One region of the Shewanella sp. 2_MG-2023 genome, then DNA from elsewhere that is predicted to be linked to it. Evidence: predicted binding sites of a transcription regulator. Region 1 holds the regulator's gene; each other region holds the start of a gene.
The links. The regulator sigma-54, encoded in region 1, starts transcription at its own class of promoters, with help from an activator protein. The targets are predictions, from matches to a motif close to GTTGGCACGNNNNTNGNNT.
Positions count from the first base shown of each region.

Region 2: a site for sigma-54 is predicted at 2,380-2,398, ahead of Q4600_RS08615 (P-II family nitrogen regulator). Genes of this name have one in related genera too.
Region 3: a site for sigma-54 is predicted at 2,300-2,318, ahead of flhA (flagellar biosynthesis protein FlhA). Genes of this name have one in related genera too.
Region 4: a site for sigma-54 is predicted at 2,206-2,224, ahead of Q4600_RS14800 (flagellar assembly protein T N-terminal domain-containing protein). Genes of this name have one in related genera too.

Region 1 is NZ_JAUOSO010000023.1:54,866-59,439, reverse strand. Features, by position in the region: gene rapZ (RNase adapter RapZ) at 1-72, opposite strand, end outside; gene ptsN (PTS IIA-like nitrogen regulatory protein PtsN) at 69-512, opposite strand; gene hpf (ribosome hibernation promoting factor) at 515-802, opposite strand; gene Q4600_RS19090 (RNA polymerase factor sigma-54) at 827-2,311, opposite strand; gene lptB (LPS export ABC transporter ATP-binding protein) at 2,493-3,224, opposite strand; partial or broken gene lptA (lipopolysaccharide transport periplasmic protein LptA) at 3,497-4,027, opposite strand; gene lptC (LPS export ABC transporter periplasmic protein LptC) at 4,014-4,574, opposite strand; gene kdsC (3-deoxy-manno-octulosonate-8-phosphatase KdsC) at 4,571-4,574, opposite strand, start outside.
Region 2 is NZ_JAUOSO010000007.1:251-4,824, reverse strand. Features, by position in the region: gene Q4600_RS08625 (response regulator transcription factor) at 1-416, opposite strand, end outside; gene Q4600_RS08620 (polymer-forming cytoskeletal protein) at 646-1,965, shown strand; gene Q4600_RS08615 (P-II family nitrogen regulator) at 2,445-2,783, shown strand; gene Q4600_RS08610 (ammonium transporter) at 2,794-4,044, shown strand; gene Q4600_RS08605 (hypothetical protein) at 4,143-4,523, shown strand.
Region 3 is NZ_JAUOSO010000014.1:66,448-71,021, forward strand. Features, by position in the region: gene flhF (flagellar biosynthesis protein FlhF) at 1-122, opposite strand, end outside; gene flhA (flagellar biosynthesis protein FlhA) at 153-2,252, opposite strand; gene flhB (flagellar biosynthesis protein FlhB) at 2,369-3,499, opposite strand; gene fliR (flagellar biosynthetic protein FliR) at 3,507-4,313, opposite strand; gene fliQ (flagellar biosynthesis protein FliQ) at 4,318-4,574, opposite strand, start outside.
Region 4 is NZ_JAUOSO010000014.1:106,200-110,773, forward strand. Features, by position in the region: gene flgM (flagellar biosynthesis anti-sigma factor FlgM) at 1-166, shown strand, start outside; gene Q4600_RS14785 (flagella synthesis protein FlgN) at 232-657, shown strand; gene Q4600_RS14790 (LPP20 family lipoprotein) at 761-1,219, opposite strand; gene Q4600_RS14795 (FlgO family outer membrane protein) at 1,216-1,926, opposite strand; gene Q4600_RS14800 (flagellar assembly protein T N-terminal domain-containing protein) at 2,311-3,492, shown strand; gene Q4600_RS14805 (6-hydroxymethylpterin diphosphokinase MptE-like protein) at 3,585-4,574, shown strand, end outside.

The sequences.
Region 1 (4,574 bases):
TAAATCTTCTAATACCCTTAGTGCTACTGATTTACCTGAGCCTGATCGTCCTGATACGATGACAAGTTTCATGCAGTTATAACCTGATAAAGTTCTGTAGCGTCATGACTCTTTCGAAGTCGCTTAAGGATTAATTTATCGCTCAGTTTTTCAGCCATACTCGACAGCGTACTTAAATGCTGTTGGCATTGATCAGAAGGAACTAACAGCGCAAATAATATATCCACGGGTTTCTTGTCGATAGCATCAAACTCAATGCCTTCTTCACACTTGATCAAAATTGCTATCGGTTCTTCGATATCAGTTAATCGACCATGAGGAATCGCAATGCCATTTCCTATACCTGTACTACCCATTTTTTCACGTGCTATTAAACTTTCAAAAATAGCCTGTGAAGATAGGGTTGGGTACTGGGCAGCCATTAAATCGCTGATAAGTTCCAGTACTTTTTTCTTACTGCCCGGCGTGGCGCAGGTAGTGCACGCCGGCTGCAGAATGGTGCGAAGTTCCATCGTTAGTGTTTAATTAACTTCTCTTTGTGTTTAATTACCTGACGATCTAATTTGTCGATCAGGGCGTCAATTGCAACATACATATCAGCGTTCTGTGATACCGCAAAAACTTCACCTCCTTTGAGGTGTAATTTTGCCTCTGCAATTTGTTGCAGCTTTTGAACATTGAGCACAACGTGAACATTATTGATCTGTTCGAAGTGTCGTTCAAGCTTTGAAAACTTAGTTTGTACATACTCACGTAAAGATTGAGTAATTTCCACATGGTGCCCAGTCAGGTTAATTTGCATAGATCATCCTCCAATAACAAAGGCTTATAGGCTTTTGCGTTGGTTTGAGGGAGGGATGAGCATTGCTTCACGATATTTGGCGATCGTACGCCGAGCAACATTGATCCCTTGTTCTGCCAATAGCGTCGCCATTTTACTATCGCTAAGTGGCTTTTGCTGGTTTTCCGCTGCAACAAGCTTCTTTATAAAGGCACGAATTGCAGTAGAAGAACACTCTCCGCCATCATCAGTACTCACATGGCTTGAGAAGAAATATTTTAGTTCAAAAAGTCCCCTAGGGGTGTGCATATACTTTTGTGTCGTGACACGCGAAATGGTTGATTCATGCATTTCAACGGCTTCAGCAATGTCATTAAGTACCATTGGCTTCATTGCTTCTTCGCCAAACTCAAAAAAGCCTTGTTGAAATTGCACAATACAATTAGCCACTTTTAATAAGGTTTCATTGCGGCTTTCAATACTTTTGATAAACCATTTCGCTTCTTGCAAATGACCACGGATAAATTGGCTGTCTGATTGGTTTGCTGAGCCTTTTGCCATTGCTGCATATTGCTGATTCACACCAATTTTTGGCATGTTATCTGGATTTAACTCAACGACCCAACGGCCACTCTTTTTAAACACTGTCACATCAGGAATGACATATTCATCTTTAATAGGAGTGATCTGTAACCCTGGACGTGGGTTAAGCGTTTGAATAAATTGAATCGCTTCGCGTAAATCATCTTCTTTAAGCTTGGTTTTACGCATTAATAATCTAAAGTCGCGGCCTGCAATTAAGTCTAGGTGTTCTGCAATCAGTAGCTTAACGTTATCGATACAAGGTATTTCATTAGGGTATTGGCCAAGCTGAATCATCAAGCATTCGCTTAAATCTCTTGCTGCAACGCCTACAGGATCAAAATGCTGTACTCGTTTGAGTACAGCTTCAACTTCATCGAGTTCAATATCTTCTAGGCCTAAAGCTTGCAATATGTCTTCAGTTGTTTGGGTTAAGTAACCACGTTCATCAACGGCATCGATAATCGCTGTAGCAATTACCAGATCGTTTTCAGAAAAAGGGGTGAGATTTTTTTGCCACTCTAAATGCTCATATAAGCCTTCTGTGGTTTCACCCTGAAAAGGCATATCGTCATCACGAGCCACTGCGCCAGAACCTGAACTTGGGGATGCTGTGTAAACTTCATCCCATGTGGTATCCATTGGTAATTCGTCAGGCATGGATTCTTTGGTCAACGATTCAGTGGTGTCTACGGTTGAGGTGTCTTTTTCAACAGTCACTTGGCTGTTATCACTAAAATCAGTATCGGTTTGCTGGGCGTTTTCTTTTACAGGTTCTTTTGCTTTAGCAAACTCATCTTCGAGCTCAAGGAGTGGATTTGAGTCAAGTGCTTGTTGAATTTCTTGCTGTAGCTCCAATGAGGAAAGTTGCAATAAGCGAATGGCTTGTTGCAACTGTGGGGTCATAGTCAGGTGTTGACCCATTTTAAGTTGGAGTGAGGCTTTCATTTACCGCTTATCCCTAATTGAGTTTCATCATCGCGACTAACAATTGTGTGGGTCTAGCACCTTTTTAAACTGCTTCTAGGCTTAAGCTTAACCTTGGCTTAAGTTCAGTCTAGAACATTGCACTAAAAAGTGGGACTGATACTGGTCGCGACATGCCATATTGTGCACTAAAGAATGCTAACTATAGCTTGAATTGCTCACCTAAGTATACTGACCTGACTTGCTGATTGTCTAAGATTTCAGCAGGCGTGCCTTCTGCAATTAAATCACCGTGGCTAACAATATACGCGCGCTCACATACATCAAGCGTTTCACGAACATTATGGTCGGTAATGAGTACTCCAAGTCCACGATTTTTTAATTGTTGAATAATTTTCTTGATATCTATCACAGAGATAGGATCGACACCGGCAAAAGGCTCATCTAGCAGAATGAACTTAGGATTTGCCGCTAATGCGCGTGCGATTTCAACACGTCGACGTTCACCACCCGATAATGCCATACCTTGGCTATCGCGAATGTGAGTAATATTAAACTCTTCTAATAAGTGCTCTAACTCTTCGATGCGCTGCTCAGTCGTTAAACTTTTGCGGGTTTGCAACACCGCCATAATATTATCGTGTACGGTTAACTTGCGAAAAATGCTGGCTTCTTGCGGTAAATAACCAATGCCTTTGCGTGCACGCAGGTGCATTGGATCTGCCGTGAGATCATCTGAATCAATTAATATGCGGCCTTTATCACTTTTAACTAAGCCAACGACCATATAAAAGGTGGTGGTTTTACCTGCACCATTTGGCCCTAATAGCCCAACAATTTGACCTGTTTTAACGGTAAGACTGACATTTTTGACCACTTGGCGACTTTTGTAGCTTTTAGCCAAGTTTTCAGCTGTTAAGGTAATTTGGGTCATTATTGAGTTTGCTCTAGCGCTGGTGTTTCAGGTAATGCATCTGAAGCTGGTTGCTCATCAATTGATGCAGGTTTAGCTATTGCAGGTGTTTCAGATTCAGTTGCTGCTGCCGAATCTAAACCATTTTCAGTGTTTTCGATAACGGCATCAGATTGATTTTCAATTAACTTCTCAACTGTTTCTTCAGGTGCTTGCTCTGTGACTTCTTCTGTTGAAACAGGCTCAGATGAGGCGCTATCTGGTTGCTCTGAAGTGTCTTTCGATTCATTTAAATCAGGATAGTTTTCAGGCTGGAAAATTGTGATGACTCGGTCTTTTCCGTCGCCAGTACTTTCAGCGATCAATTGCTGTTTTTCAATATTATAACTGATGAGGTTACCGGTAACTTGGCTACCTGCTTGATCAAGTTTAGCGTTACCTTTTAAGGTTAAAATACTGCTGGCTAGCTCATATCTGATTTCATTGGCACTGGCTGTACCAATACGACCATCATCTAACTCTTGCGAGAATGTAGCCGGATTACCGGTGGCAACCATGGTTTTTTGACCGCCAGACTCTTCACTAAATGCGCGCAATTCATCTGCATTAATGTTAATCGTGCCTTGGGTGACGTTAACAGGGCCAAAGAAAATAACTTGGTTATTTTTAATGTCTGCTTTTTGGCTCACAGCTGCGACTTTTAGCTCTTGTTGTAGATCGCCTTCTTTAGCGTTAACGCCAGTCATTCCAATTAGGCTTATTCCAACTAGGCTCAACTTTACAAAATGTTGTAGTGAGACAGTAAGGTTATTACTTTGCTTCATACGTTCCTTCTACTTGACTTAAAAGCTCTAATTCTTCGGCATTTAAATCAGCGTAAAGGCCTAAGCCTTGTATATTAAAATCTTGACCTGTGACATATATTTGTCTGTCAGACGTCATGATCATAGTGTTCAAATCGAGAGCCAACATAGTGGTTGTCAAAGATTGTACTGGTTCATTGATGTTTATTGCATCAATAATAACATTATTTTGTAGCACTACTTTGCCAGTTTCTTTATTAAGCTTGCCTAAATCAGCAGTTAATTGCCACTCAGCTTCACCATTTTCTGGATAGACAAGATAAACAGGTTCAGTGAACAAGGTTTCATTTGTTTGCTGAAAATGTTCCATGTGTTTTGCTGATACACGACTTTGGACTAAGCCTTGCTCGTTAAATTCAGTACTACGTAAGTCATTAGCTATAAACTCAGGACGAGCAGGATCAGGCAGCTTTGATGCTTCCATCTGGCTGCGCTTGACTTGGACTTGCCAATATAAAATCAGTGCAGCGCCAAAGAAGGCTAAAATGGCCAATGTGGTGCGGCTCAT
Region 2 (4,574 bases), on a different contig from region 1:
GTGATAGGTTGGCGCTTACGGGATTGAATATAGTGCGACATAGCATCATGGCTAAAATAGAGTTTATTGTTATCTATATTTTTTAATGCTTCGATGATTTCGATAATAGAAGCTGACACTGCCAAACCACCGTGAAAACCATTGGCGATTAGTAAGGTTTCAGTATCTGAGTTAAATGCAGTGCAAAAAGCAAGGTGTTTGCCTTCAGAGATAAGTTCTGCAGATAGATTTGGGATATGTTGCTTAGGATCATCAACAAAATGCAGAAGGATTTTTTTGTGCTGATCAGCTTGTTGCCAATGAAAGTCGAGAGGATCATGGCTGATAGTATTACATTTGAGTAGCTCAGTAATTTGACAGAGCTGTTTAGTCAGAGGCTCAGGAATATCGCCTAAGAATATATCCGATAAAATCATCTTACGTCCTTGTTGAATACAACCAACTATTGAAGTCCTTAACAATAGTTTGCTTATGTTAGCGAAGCGGATTATTACATATATTTTAGAAACACTGAAGTTATTAATGAATTAGCTAAATAAGCCTCGTTTTAAAGTGAATGACATGTAAATGCAATGTTATTTGTTGTTTTAATTTAGTTGGTTTACTATAAGTCGAAAATTTATAATAAAAAGGATACTGCTGGGTATGAATAACAAAGGAAACGGGGTGACTTTTATTGGTCCCGAAACTTCACTGGATGGGGAAATGACAGTAAAAGGGCCTGCTTTGATTGCTGGTCAAGTCAAAGGTGTTATTCGTTCAACAGACCAAGTTAAAATTGAAGTAGGTGGCGAAATTGACGGTGAGCTTTACTGTCAAGAATTACGAGTTTGTGGTGTGTTTAAAGGTTCTTTACACTGTAACAGTCTCGTCATCGTAAGCTCTGGTGTAGTTGAAGGTGATGTTTCAAGTCATAAAATGGAAATTTATGATGGTGGTCAATTCTTAGGTGCTAGAACTAAAGGCCCTGAGCAAGGCGTTTTACCTGAATTAGCGGCAGATGAACAACCTGTTGCTTCATATAACGCTCCATTTATCGAAGAGCCAGCATACGCCTCCCCAAAGGCTGAAGCGCCTATTGCAGAGGCGCCGATAGCACAGGCTGCAAAAGTGAGTAATGTTAACGTAATGGCTGAGCCGATTACGAATGTTGCTGTTGACGCTCCTCAAGTCAAAACTGAGATTAAACCAGAAGTTAAACCTGAACCAATTTCTGATATCAGAGACAACTTGCAAGCAGACATTCAAACGAATGAGCCTGTTTTAAAAGCAGAACCTAAAGCTGCTGCGCCGCAAGAGCAACGTACTGCTGCAACATCAGCACCAGTACAAAGCAATGATACTGAAGCTGCTTCAAAGCCAAAATCTAAACTTGAAATTAAGCCTCAGCCTAATCCTCAAGCGCAATTAGCAGCTAAAGCTGCGGCAGAAAAAGCGCAAGAGAAAAAGTCGGGTTCTACTAAGTTTGTTGTTGCTGGTGTTGTGTTAGCTGCTGCAGTAGGTGCAGTGGTTATGAAGCCTGAATTAGCAGAAGACTTAATGGCTCAATTCAATCAGCCTGCATCTCAAAATGAAGCATCTGTACCAGCAGTTAAAGATGTTGTCGTTGAAGAAGTTGTAGAAGCTGAAGACGTGTCAGAGCTTAATAATGTAGTTGATGCTGAAACCGCATTGGCTCAATTAGATGAAGCTGCACAATCTGAAGCCACGTTAGAGTTTGAAGCTGGCTTAGAAGAAGTAGCTGATGACCAGGAAGCATTATTAGCTGATTTAGGTACGAGCTTAGAGGCTGATATTGCAGCTGAAGCTGATGAAGTTATTGTGGCAGCTGAAGAAGCGACAGAAACTGATGCGGTAGATAAAACTCAAGTAGACAGCTTATTAGCTGATTTATTGGCTGAAGAACGTACAGAGTCAGTAGAGGCTGTTGATACTGTTGAAGACACTTCAACAGGTAATCTGTAACCTTTACAATCAGTCATTAGATTAACAGAATTAGATTGTTATATTTGACTGAAAAGAGTGAAATACCTAACTTAGGTATTTGATAAAAGGTCCTCAATTGAGGGCCTTTTTTTGTGCCATTGGGGCCGACTATATTTATACCGTCTCATCTTTTACCCACTTATATTTATTGCTTTATTATTCTATGGGTACTTTTATTAACACTTTTATTTGCCGCTAGTCATTCGCCTTATTCTGGCTTTTTAAACTCCCACTAAACTCGTCAATTTAACCAAGTTTAAGTAAATCCATCGCACTCAATTCTCTGCGCTAATCTTGTGCGCACTGAAATGGAGCTGCACTTTGTTGGTGCGTTTTTGTCGTTATAAATATTATTGTTTTTATCATATCCCTTTAAAAACAGAGGTTTATAAGTTTGGCCTAATGATTGAATTGTAATTGGAAACAAATATATAACAATCACACTTTTGGAGGTCGAGATGAAACTCGTCAGCGCTATCATCAAGCCATTTAAATTAGATGATGTCCGAGAAGCAATTGCTGGAATGGGCATTGAAGGAATGACTGTAACTGAAGTAAAAGGTTTTGGTCGTCAAAAAGGGCACACTGAACTTTATCGTGGCGCAGAATATCAAGTTGATTTTCTTCCTAAAGTGAAATTAGAAATTGCCACTAAAGCAGAAAATTTAGAAGTATTACTTGAAGCAATTACTACAGCTGCCCATACCGGCAAGATTGGTGATGGCAAAATTTTCGTAACTGATCTTGAACAGGCAGTCCGTATCCGTACGGGTGAGCTTGATAACGAAGCACTATAAGGGGGCTGAAATGGAAGAGTTAGCAGCGTTAGGAACGACAGTCACTGAGTTACGTTTCGCATTAGATACGTTTTACTTTCTAATCTCAGGTGCATTAGTTATGTGGATGGCAGCAGGTTTTGCCATGCTTGAAGCAGGTTTAGTTCGCTCAAAAAATACCACAGAAATTTTAACTAAAAACGTATGTTTATATTCAATTGCGTGTGTGATGTACCTGTTAGTCGGTTACAACATCATGTATGTCGATAATGTTGAAGCGGGTTGGTTGCCATCATTTGGTTCGCTAATTGGTTCACAAGCAGATGGTGCTGACCATGCGCTTGAGTCTGACTTCTTTTTCCAAGTGGTATTCGTAGCAACAGCTATGTCAATTGTCTCTGGCGCAGTTGCTGAACGTATGAAGCTTTGGTCTTTCCTACTTTTCTCTGTGGTACTGACAGCCGTTATTTACCCAATTGAAGGTTACTGGACTTGGGGTGGCGGTTTCTTATCTGCTGCAGGTTTCGTTGACTTCGCTGGTAGTGGTATTGTTCATATGGCGGGTGCAGCTGCAGCTATTGCCGGTGTATTACTACTAGGAGCGCGTAAAGGTAAATACGGTGCAAACGGTTCAGTAAACCCAATTCCTGGTTCGAACTTGCCAATGGCAACCTTAGGTATGTTTATTCTATGGATGGGCTGGTTTGGATTTAATGGTGGTTCTCAGTTATTGGTTTCTGATGCAGAAAATGCTTCAGCAGTCGCTAAAATCTTCGTTAACACTAACTCAGCAGCAGCATTTGGCGCAGTGTCAGCGTTAATTGTTTGTAAGATTGTTTGGGGTAAAGCAGATTTAACCATGATATTAAATGGTGCATTAGCAGGTCTTGTTGCTATTACTGCTGACCCATTATCACCATCATTATTGATGGCAGCTGTTACAGGTATTGTCGCTGGTGGTGTTGTTATCTTCTCGATTGTTGGTTTTGACCGTATCAAAATTGATGACCCAGTCGGTGCGATTTCTGTTCACGGTGTATGTGGTTTCTTAGGCTTAATGTTAGTTCCATTGTCAAATGCTGATGCAAACTTTGGTGCTCAGCTATACGGCGCAGCAGTTATCTTTGCTTGGGTATTCGCGGCTTCATTCGCAGTATGGTTTGTCCTTAAAGCGACTGTAGGTATCCGTGTAACCGAAGAAGAAGAGTATAACGGTATGGATGCATCAGATTGTGGTGTAGATGCCTACCCAGAGTTTGTTTCAATTAAATCAGCTAGTTAAGTTTTGATTTAAATTGGAGTGAGGTTAGAAAAGCAGAGCTATTTAGCTCTGCTTTTTTTGTTATACTGAAAATAAGATAAGCCTTAAAAGGTCACACTATGAACATACGAATTATGAACACGCGAATGAAGCTGGTCGTCATGATGAGTATCACTGCTATGCTATTGAGTGTGTCAGTTTCACCTGCTTATGCAGGTAAAGTCGTGGTGCGCAAAGCCTCTGAACCTTTTGATGCTTTTGCCGTTAGAGATCAAGTACAACAAGATCATCAATGGCAAGAAATGTTACGTATGCAGCAACAGATCCAAATTTTACAGGCCTTACCGGTTGGTTGTTTGCCAATTGCCGTGCCATATCGCTATTTCAGCTGCTCAGGCAATGCTTATCGTCCTTATTCTTATCAAGACCAAGAGCTATATATTCAAATTGATGAGCCAAGCTCGCAGCAAGTTCCACGAAAGCCGTCACAAAAACCTTAGCGAGCAACAAAGCTTAAGCACGAGGCTCAAAAAGCCTCTTATTATATTCTG
Region 3 (4,574 bases), on a different contig from region 1:
ACGATTTCTATTCCACCCGTTACTTTTTTATTCGACATAATAACGGCATCAGATCCCAAGGTTTCTTTCACTTGAGCTAATGCTGAACGCATGTCTTTGGCAAAAAATCGTTTAATTTTCACTACGCACCTCTTTCAAACAGAAAGTCATCGCTATTGCCCTACCGCAGATACTATGCGTATTTGCTTTTCATCAGGTATTTCTTGGTAAGAAATAACCCGTAAATTCGGGATAGTATATTTAACAAATCGTGACAGCGTTGACCTTAGCATACCTGATGTCAATAAAATGGCTGGTTGTCCAACCATTTCTTGCTTCTGAGAAGCGTCTAATAATGACTTCTGCATGCGTTCTGCAAGGCCTGGTTCGATATTTGGCCCTTCACCGCCTGTCGCCTGCATAGACTTGTGCAACATCTGTTCCAACTCTGGTGCCAATGTAATGACAGGTATCTCTAATTCAGGCCCAGATATTTCTTGAACAATCATTCTCTTCAATGCAATACGCACTGCAGCGGTTAATACTTCTGTATCATTACTCTTTGTACCGTATTCTAACAGGGTTTGCACAATTGTGCGTAAATCACGGATAGAAACACCTTCATTTAGAAGGTTTTGCATCACTTTAACCACAGAACCCAATGGCATAATATCTGGAATAAAGCCATCAACTAACTTAGGCGAGTTTTTACCTAACATATCCATTAACTGCTGTACTTCTTCATAACCCAGTAATTTAGCCGCATTGTTAGTCAATAGTTGGCTGATATGGGTCGCGACAACTGTTGCCGTGTCTACCACGGTATAACCTAAGGTTTGAGCATGTTCGCGCTGCTCTGGCGCTATCCACACAGCTTCTAATCCAAATGCAGGATCTGTTGTTTCAATGCCATCAAGCTTGCCATACACTTGCCCAGGATTGATCGCGAGTTCACAGTCATGGCGAACTTCAGCCTCTCCAACCACTACTCCCATTAACGAAATACGATAACAGTTAGGTGATAAATCAAGGTTGTCGCGAATATGCACCGCTGGTACTAAGAAACCTAATTCTTGTGATAATTTCTTACGTACACCTTTAATACGACCTAAAAGCTCACCACCTTGACCTTTATCCACTAACGGAATAAGGCGGTAACCTACTTCAAGCCCGATAGTATCGACATGTTGAACGTCTTCCCAGCTGAGTTCTTTAGGCTCTGCATCCTTAATTTCTGCTGGGCTTTTAACCGCTTGCTCAAGCGCTGCGGTTTTGTTGTCATTATTTCGCTTATAAATCATATATGCAGCAAAGGCTGTAATAAAAGCGAACGTTAAGAATGCAAAATGAGGCATTCCAGGCACGATACCCATGACAAACAATACGCCTGATGCAATCGCCATTGACTTATGGCTGACAAACATCTGGCTTATCATCATGCCGCCCATATCACCCGATTCATTTTGACGGGTCACCATCAATGCTGCAGCGATTGATAACAGTAGCCCAGGGATTTGAGCGACTAAGCCGTCACCAATGGTCAATAAAGTGTAGATTTCAACAGCACTGGAAAAATCCAATCCATGTTGAACCATACCGATCACAAAACCACCGAGAATGTTAATCACCAAAATCATGATACCCGCAATGGCATCACCTTTAACAAATTTTGATGCACCATCCATCGCACCGTAAAAGTCAGCTTCTTTAGTCACTTCAGCGCGGCGTACGCGAGCTTGATCTTGCGTTAATGTGCCAGCATTTAAATCGGCATCAATTGCCATTTGTTTACCTGGCATGGCATCCAATGTAAAACGGGCGCTCACTTCAGAAATACGGCCAGCACCTTTGGTAACAACGGCAAAGTTGATGATAATAAGAATCAGGAAAACCACTAAACCTACAGCGTAGTTACCACCAATAACCACAGAGCCGAAGGCTTCAATGACTTTACCTGCGGCATCACCACCGTTATGACCTTCCAATAACACGATTCGGGTTGAGGCAACATTGAGTGCCAATCTAAGTAGCGTTGCGACTAACAGAACGCTGGGGAATGCGGCAAAATCTAATGGTCTATCAGAATAAATAGCGACAAGCAGTACAACGAGTGCTAAAGCAATGTTGAATGAAAATAAGATGTCCAACAAAAAGGCAGGCATGGGCAAAACCACCATACCGAGTGCTGCAAGCACTAATAATGGCGTACCTATACCTTTAAAAGTACTTAATCTAACTTGTTTAACTTGACCTAATGCTGCTTTTACATCCATCAGTAGGAAACCTTTATAGTAATATTCTTGACGCTGACAACAGTAAAATGCAATTACTAAGCCAAAAGAATAGTTTCAAAAGGGCCGCTGGGTTAATTGAAGGTTTTGTAAACGATTTAGTGTTTTAAATCATCAGGGATAGGTTGATTGATTGGCACGGGCTTAGGTCGCTTGCCCCTACCTTTTTGATACTGCTTGAGCTGGAATACATATGCCAAAATTTGTGCGACTGCAGTGAATAACCCTTCAGGCACTTGTTGGTCAATTTTCGTCGTATGGTATATAGCACGTGCTAAAGGTGGCGCCGACACAATAGGTACTTCGTGCTCTCTGGCAATTTCACGAATTTTAAATGCGACATCATCGATGCCTTTCGCAATTAAAAAAGGCGCAGCTGACTGACTAACATCGTATTTAACCGCTACAGCATAATGTTCAGGGTTAACCACAATAACATCTGCATTTGGTACTTCAGACATCATCCTTTTGTTGGCCATCTCGTGCTGCATTTGTCTAATTCGACCTTTTACTTCAGGTTTACCCTCAGTGTCTTTGTATTCATCTTTGACTTCTTGCTTGGTCATTTTCAATTGTTTATTGTGATTCCATATTTGAAATGGCACATCAATCACCACAATAAATAGCATTGAAGAACATAACAGAATAAACATCCATACTAACAACTCTAGTGCATGGTAAACGTTGCCAGGTAGATGATCTGTCGAGAGAGTCATTATCTCAAAGAAGTAAAAACTCAATAAAAAATAGGCTGATACAGCCACTACAGCAAATTTAGCGATGCCCTTGGTCAACTCAACTAGAGCTTGTGTACCAAACATTCGCTTAAATCCTTTAGCAGGATTCATTTTACTGCCTTTGGGCATAAAAGCTTTAACTGAGAACGTCATACCACCCAGAATGATATTACCGATAAAAGCAATTAAGGCGAGAAATGCAATAAAACTGATGAGTGGAAAAGCAAGCTCATTGCCAACCACTCCCCAAACCAGAAACATTGAGTTGGTATCAAATATTTGATCCCGCTCCATGGTCAATATTTGTGTCATGATAGTGTGCAGACTTCGGGCAAGATTAGGCCCAACGATTGCGAACCCTACAGCTGATGCTAATAAAACAGCCGCTGTACCTAACTCTTTAGAGCGTGCCACCTGTCCTTTTTCACGCGACTGTTGCAGTCGCTTGGCGGTGGGGTCCTCTGTGCGTTCTTGACCTGTATCTTCTGCCATCAGTAACCTACTGAGTTAATGAGCCGTCAATTTGACAGGTCAATTGCAAAATATCACACATCAATAATTGGCCTCGCAGCCAAACCTCATCGAAATGAGACATGATGGGCCCTAATGTAAGCCACAAAATCAATAACCCGCTTACCATTGTTACCGGGAAGCCAATGGCAAAAATATTCAGTTGAGGCGATGCGCGCGTCATCACACCAAATGATAAGTTAATCAGCAGTAATGCGACGATTGCTGAAATCGACATCGTTAACGCCGCACCAAACATATAACCACCAAACTCTGCTAATTTTCGGTAATTAGTAATGCTAAAACCCTGATTTGAAATGGGGATAGTATCGAAACTAGCCACCAGCATTTTAAACATCAACAAATGTCCATCAACGGCGAGAAAAATCAACGTAGCCAGTAATAAAAAGAAATTACCTACAACTGGTGTTTGCTGACCTGAACTAGGATCGACCATAGAGGCAAAACCTAAACTGGTTTGCATACCAATAATCTGCCCCGTTAGTACAAAGGTTTGCATCACTAAAATTGTCACAAACCCCATAGCAGTACCTATGAGTATTTGCTGCGCAGAAATGAATACAGCACTTAATGAGAACAACTCGATAGGATCAACCGGTGCTGGAAGTACAGGTGCTACGGCAACAGTAATCGCAACAGATAAAAACAAACGGACTCTTGCTGGGGTGGTATTGGCACCAAAAACGGCCATAACCATTAACATTGAAGATATTCTAAATAACGGCCAAACATATGCGGCTATTGTTCGACTGATTTCTTCAAATAAAATTTCCACAGGACTAACCTATCACCTGAGGGATCATATTCACCATAGTGTAAAAAAAATCCATCATGGTTTGCACTAGCCAATGGCCAAGAAACATCAACGAAAATAGCGTAGTTAATAATCTAGGAAGGAAACTTAATGTCTGTTCATTGATTGAAGTTGCGGCCTGAAATACAGCTACAATTAGACCTATAAATAAGCCAGGTAAAATAATTGCCGATACAATCAGGACAATTACAGATAACGCTTCACGAAAAATATCAATCAGTG
Region 4 (4,574 bases), on a different contig from region 1:
AGCTCAGAGCAAAATGGCATCGTTACCTGAAATTGATCAAAGCAAAGTTGATGCAATTAAAACAGCGATTTCTGAAGGTCGATATAAAGTCGATCCAGAAAAGCTTGCTGCTAATATTGCCAGTTTTGAAGCTGACATGAGCGGACTAAATTTCGACCAAGAGTAATTTCATAATGACTCTTGGCTAATCAAGCATTACAAATGTAATGTGGATTTTATGAAGAGTAACTTATGAATGAATTACTACAGCTGTTATCTTTTCAGCACGGCACTTTGTCGTCGCTGAAAAAACTTGTATCTGCAGAAAAGCAAGCGTTAACAGATCAAGATGCAGATACCCTTTTAGCTTTAGCCCGCGAGAAAGTAACCTGTCTCAATAATCTGCAGCAGAATGATCAGAAGCTCGCTAACCATCCTGATAAAGAATTACTTAGCACTGACACTGTATTGATTCAGAAAGTGGAAGAAGCCAAGGTAATATTAGAAGAGTGTAAAGACATTAATAATCAAAATGCCAGCTTGATTGAACTGAATATTGCGAGTCTAAATCGCTTTTCTCAAGCGATGCAAATGAGTCGAAACGCTACCAGCCTCACTTATAATGACAAAGGGCGAACGTCGACCATTTCATCATTAGGCTCTAATCTAAAAGCCTAATGTAAGCGTCAATTTCTGCACCCATGAATAAAACCATAAAAAAGCCGCTGTCATCAGCGGCTTTCTTGTATTTATTTGTAATAGCTCAATCAACATTTAAACACTAAAAATAAGTGACTTCTTTGATTTTTCTTGGTCGATTGTCTTGTTGATATAAGTTCCACACTTGAGCAAAATCTAACTCTAATTCAGTAACATACATATCACCAGCGGGATAGCTTTTAATCACCTTAGCCCCCTTAATCATGCCAGAAACCTGAGTCGACACGGTTTCACTATTTAATAACCACTCGCTCATTTGGCTATGAGCATCCACTTGTTGACCATATACCTGCTCTGCTAACTCACGATACGCCGCAATTTTTGACGCTTGCATCGCCATTAACACTTTATGAGATTGCTCTTTTGCTGGCTGCGTCGCGAGAGGGGCATAACCTATCGCGGTTAATTTTGGAAACTGCTCAGGCGCCTCTGTTTCCCACTGAACATATTTATCATTACTTGAGCAACCGACTAACGATAATGCTGCGACAGACATCATTGCCATTAAAAGCTTTTTCATAATTTCTCTCCTAGCACAGCCACTTTTCCATCCCCAGATTGCTCATTACGATAGAGCAAACCATTTTCTGAGGTAACTTTATTAGAGGGTGATAAGTAACCCGGTAAACTGTCTGTATGAACAAAAGTTTGTACAGCAGAAACCACTCGATTATTGGTTACATTAACAATCCTGGCATTCAACACGACTCCTTGTGTTGTTGTAGCCATTGTCGACACAACAACATGGGACACGGGTAAATCAGACGGCAATAGCTTCCAATCGCGACTGAGAATAAACTCACCTTGTTCTGTTGCTCTTATGGCATTAGCCACATTCATATCAACTAAATTAAATTCATGAGCATGAAATGCTGCAACAAAACCTTGTTGTAGCTGCAAACCTAGAGCGTCAGTTTGACTAAAAGCATCTATTTTTACAGGTGTCGTCACCAATAAAGGTTGATCTGAACGCAGGCTATCATTTTGTAATACCAGTTCATTGACGATTTTTTCTGCAAGGGTGTTCACTTGAGACTTTGGGGCTAAACCGACCTTCTCTATATCGTAGCTTAATGCTTTTGGCGTCTGAGCTTCTGGTTCGGACATAAACCATGAGTTAGTGTCAGTAGGCTGCCCAGTATAGGTTAACTCATCGCCACTCTTTGACGTCTCACTTGCGCAAGCTGCCATTAATAAAGCGATGGGTAATAAAATAAATTGACGCATAGCCTTTATATCCTTAACTCAATTCATGCACTGTCATTGGCGTTATCTAGAGAAGTATGGTTTTAAACCCAGTGAACAAACCTTACTCATTCAATGGGTATCAAGTGGCCTAACTTTATTAATAACCATATTCGTCATCACACTCATAACAATGTTAATAGCCACACTCTCTGAAACCCTATCGGCACTTAAGTTAAAAACTTTATCATTTAACCGCTATTAATTAGCCATGATGAGCCTTTTCTAAATGTTCACACTTATCAAAGCCACAGATACACAAAGGGCACAATTATTGCTTTGCTATAAAGACTCATAAAAATGGTGTCTAAAAGTCATTAAGTTGGCACTGATATCTTCATTATTTTGTAAAAAGTGAAACTGAACATGCCGAATTTAAACATTAAATTATTATTTTTTTCAGTGCTTGTACTGCAATTGGCTAGTATCAGTCACGTCGCTTTTGCACAAAGAATCGAAGTATCAGGTCAAGCGAGCATAGTCGATGGCAATATTGATAAAGCCCGTGAAGCTGCAATAAATCAAGCATTAAACTATGCCAGCTTAAAAGCTGGAGTGAACTTCAATAGTCGTCAAACCATTAATCAAGGCAACTTGACTCAAAATGCATTTCAAGTACAACGCATGGGTGAGGCTAAAAATATTGAAGTGGTATCAGAAATAATCACCTCAACTGATATTACTGTCTCATTAAGGCTAAATCTCGAATCACAGAAGGTCGTTCAGCAATGTCACAGCCAGCAACTTAAAGCGGCACTGATGATTCCACAAGCTACCATGCGAGATCGCTCCCAATTGCGCTATGGTCAATTAGCCAATTTTGAACAAGCCCTGTCACAACAATATGGCACAGTGATTAATAGCATGTCAGAGTTTAGTTTTGCGCATATGCACGCCGAAGAAAAACTAGACCATAAAAATCAATTGATAAACTTTAGAGGCAACAGGATCCCAAGTTGGCTGGGTGAAATTACTGATAGCCAATATATTTTACAGCCTGAGATTTTAGATATTTCCACAGAGCCAAATCAGAGCTCAATGTTCGGCCTGTGGAGTGATTACCCTCAACGACAAATTAATTTACGCTTTACATTATTTCACGGCATTAGCGGCGAAAAAGTATGGAGTAAAGACTACGCCGCTACAGCAGAATGGGCATTTGATAAAGATGAAACCGTCTCTCCAACAACAAAGCGCTTTTGGAGTTCGACTTACGGACAATCAATGAACCAATTATTTCAACAAAGCACGCAAGATATTGATAACCTCCTAAACTGTCGTCCATTATTAGGACAAATCGTCGCTAAGCAAGGAAACAGAATTATCATCAATCTAGGCCGAAAAAATAACGTTAAAATGGGTGATAACTTTCAAATTGTCTTGCAGCAAAATATCCCAGACAGAGTCAACTTAATGCGTGCAGTCGCAACGAAAAATCGCGCCACAGTTACCATTGAGCAAGTATCAGAAGAAAGCGCAACTGCGGTGCTAGAAGGGATAGGAAGTACAGGCAATATTCAAGTACAAGATATTGTGATTAAAATTTAATATAAACTTTACTGAAGTAAAACCCTGATATATAGATTAAATTATTAAAAATTTATTTGCGATTTGCTACTAAAAGAAAAGGCTTACAAACAATGGAAAGATCTAGCTCAGTATTTAATAATCAATTTTCAATTAGTCAATTTGGCGAATATTACTTACCGAGTGTTAATCGTAATACCTTTGAGAAAGTAGATTCGACAACTGCGTTTAAACAAAAATTTAAACAAGATATTTTTGCTAAAGACACCCTACATATTGTTCTGGGCTTAGATTCTGGATTATTGGTAAATTACATTCTGGAAGCGCCAAAAACTGATGGCAGTAAATACATTTTTGTTGAACTACCAGAAGTGATGAACATGCTCAACATTGAGATACCTACAGAGCAACAGGATTACCTAAAAGTCATCAGTTTTGATGAGTTAACACACCATATTGAATCTGCAGAAGACGACTTATACTTTATTAAAGACCAGATTGCTGTGACTCTTTCACTAGCAGCTTCATCAGGCGTGATAGAGGAGTATTCAACGCTATACAGCCAAGCTTATCGAACCATAAATCAACACTCTATTTCACATAAAACCAACTTTAACCAAAAGTCTTTTTTTGAACAGCAGATGTTTAACGTGGTTGAAAACCAGTTACCTGCATCATTATTAAAAAATAAGTTTCTTGGTAAAACCGCCATTGTCATTGGTGGTGGCCCGTCACTGGATCTACACCTAGAGTGGATAAAAGAAAACTATCAACAACTCTTTATCTTTACCGTTTCAAGATTTGCAGCAAAACTCTCCCAAGCTGGTATTCCCGCACATATTATTGTTTCAGTTGATCCCCAAGATACGAGCTTTGAAGTGAATCGTGACATGATGAAATTAGCAGGAGAAAGCCTGTTCATCAATTCACATCATGTCAATCATAGAATTCTTGCTCAATGGCAAGGTAAATCATTGTTCTTGGGAGATCAGTTACCTTGGATTGAAACAGATAATATTCTGACCATCGGACCAACAGTCACAAACAGTGCCATCAGAATCGCTATAGAAATGGGGTTTGAACAAGTATTATTAACCGGCGTT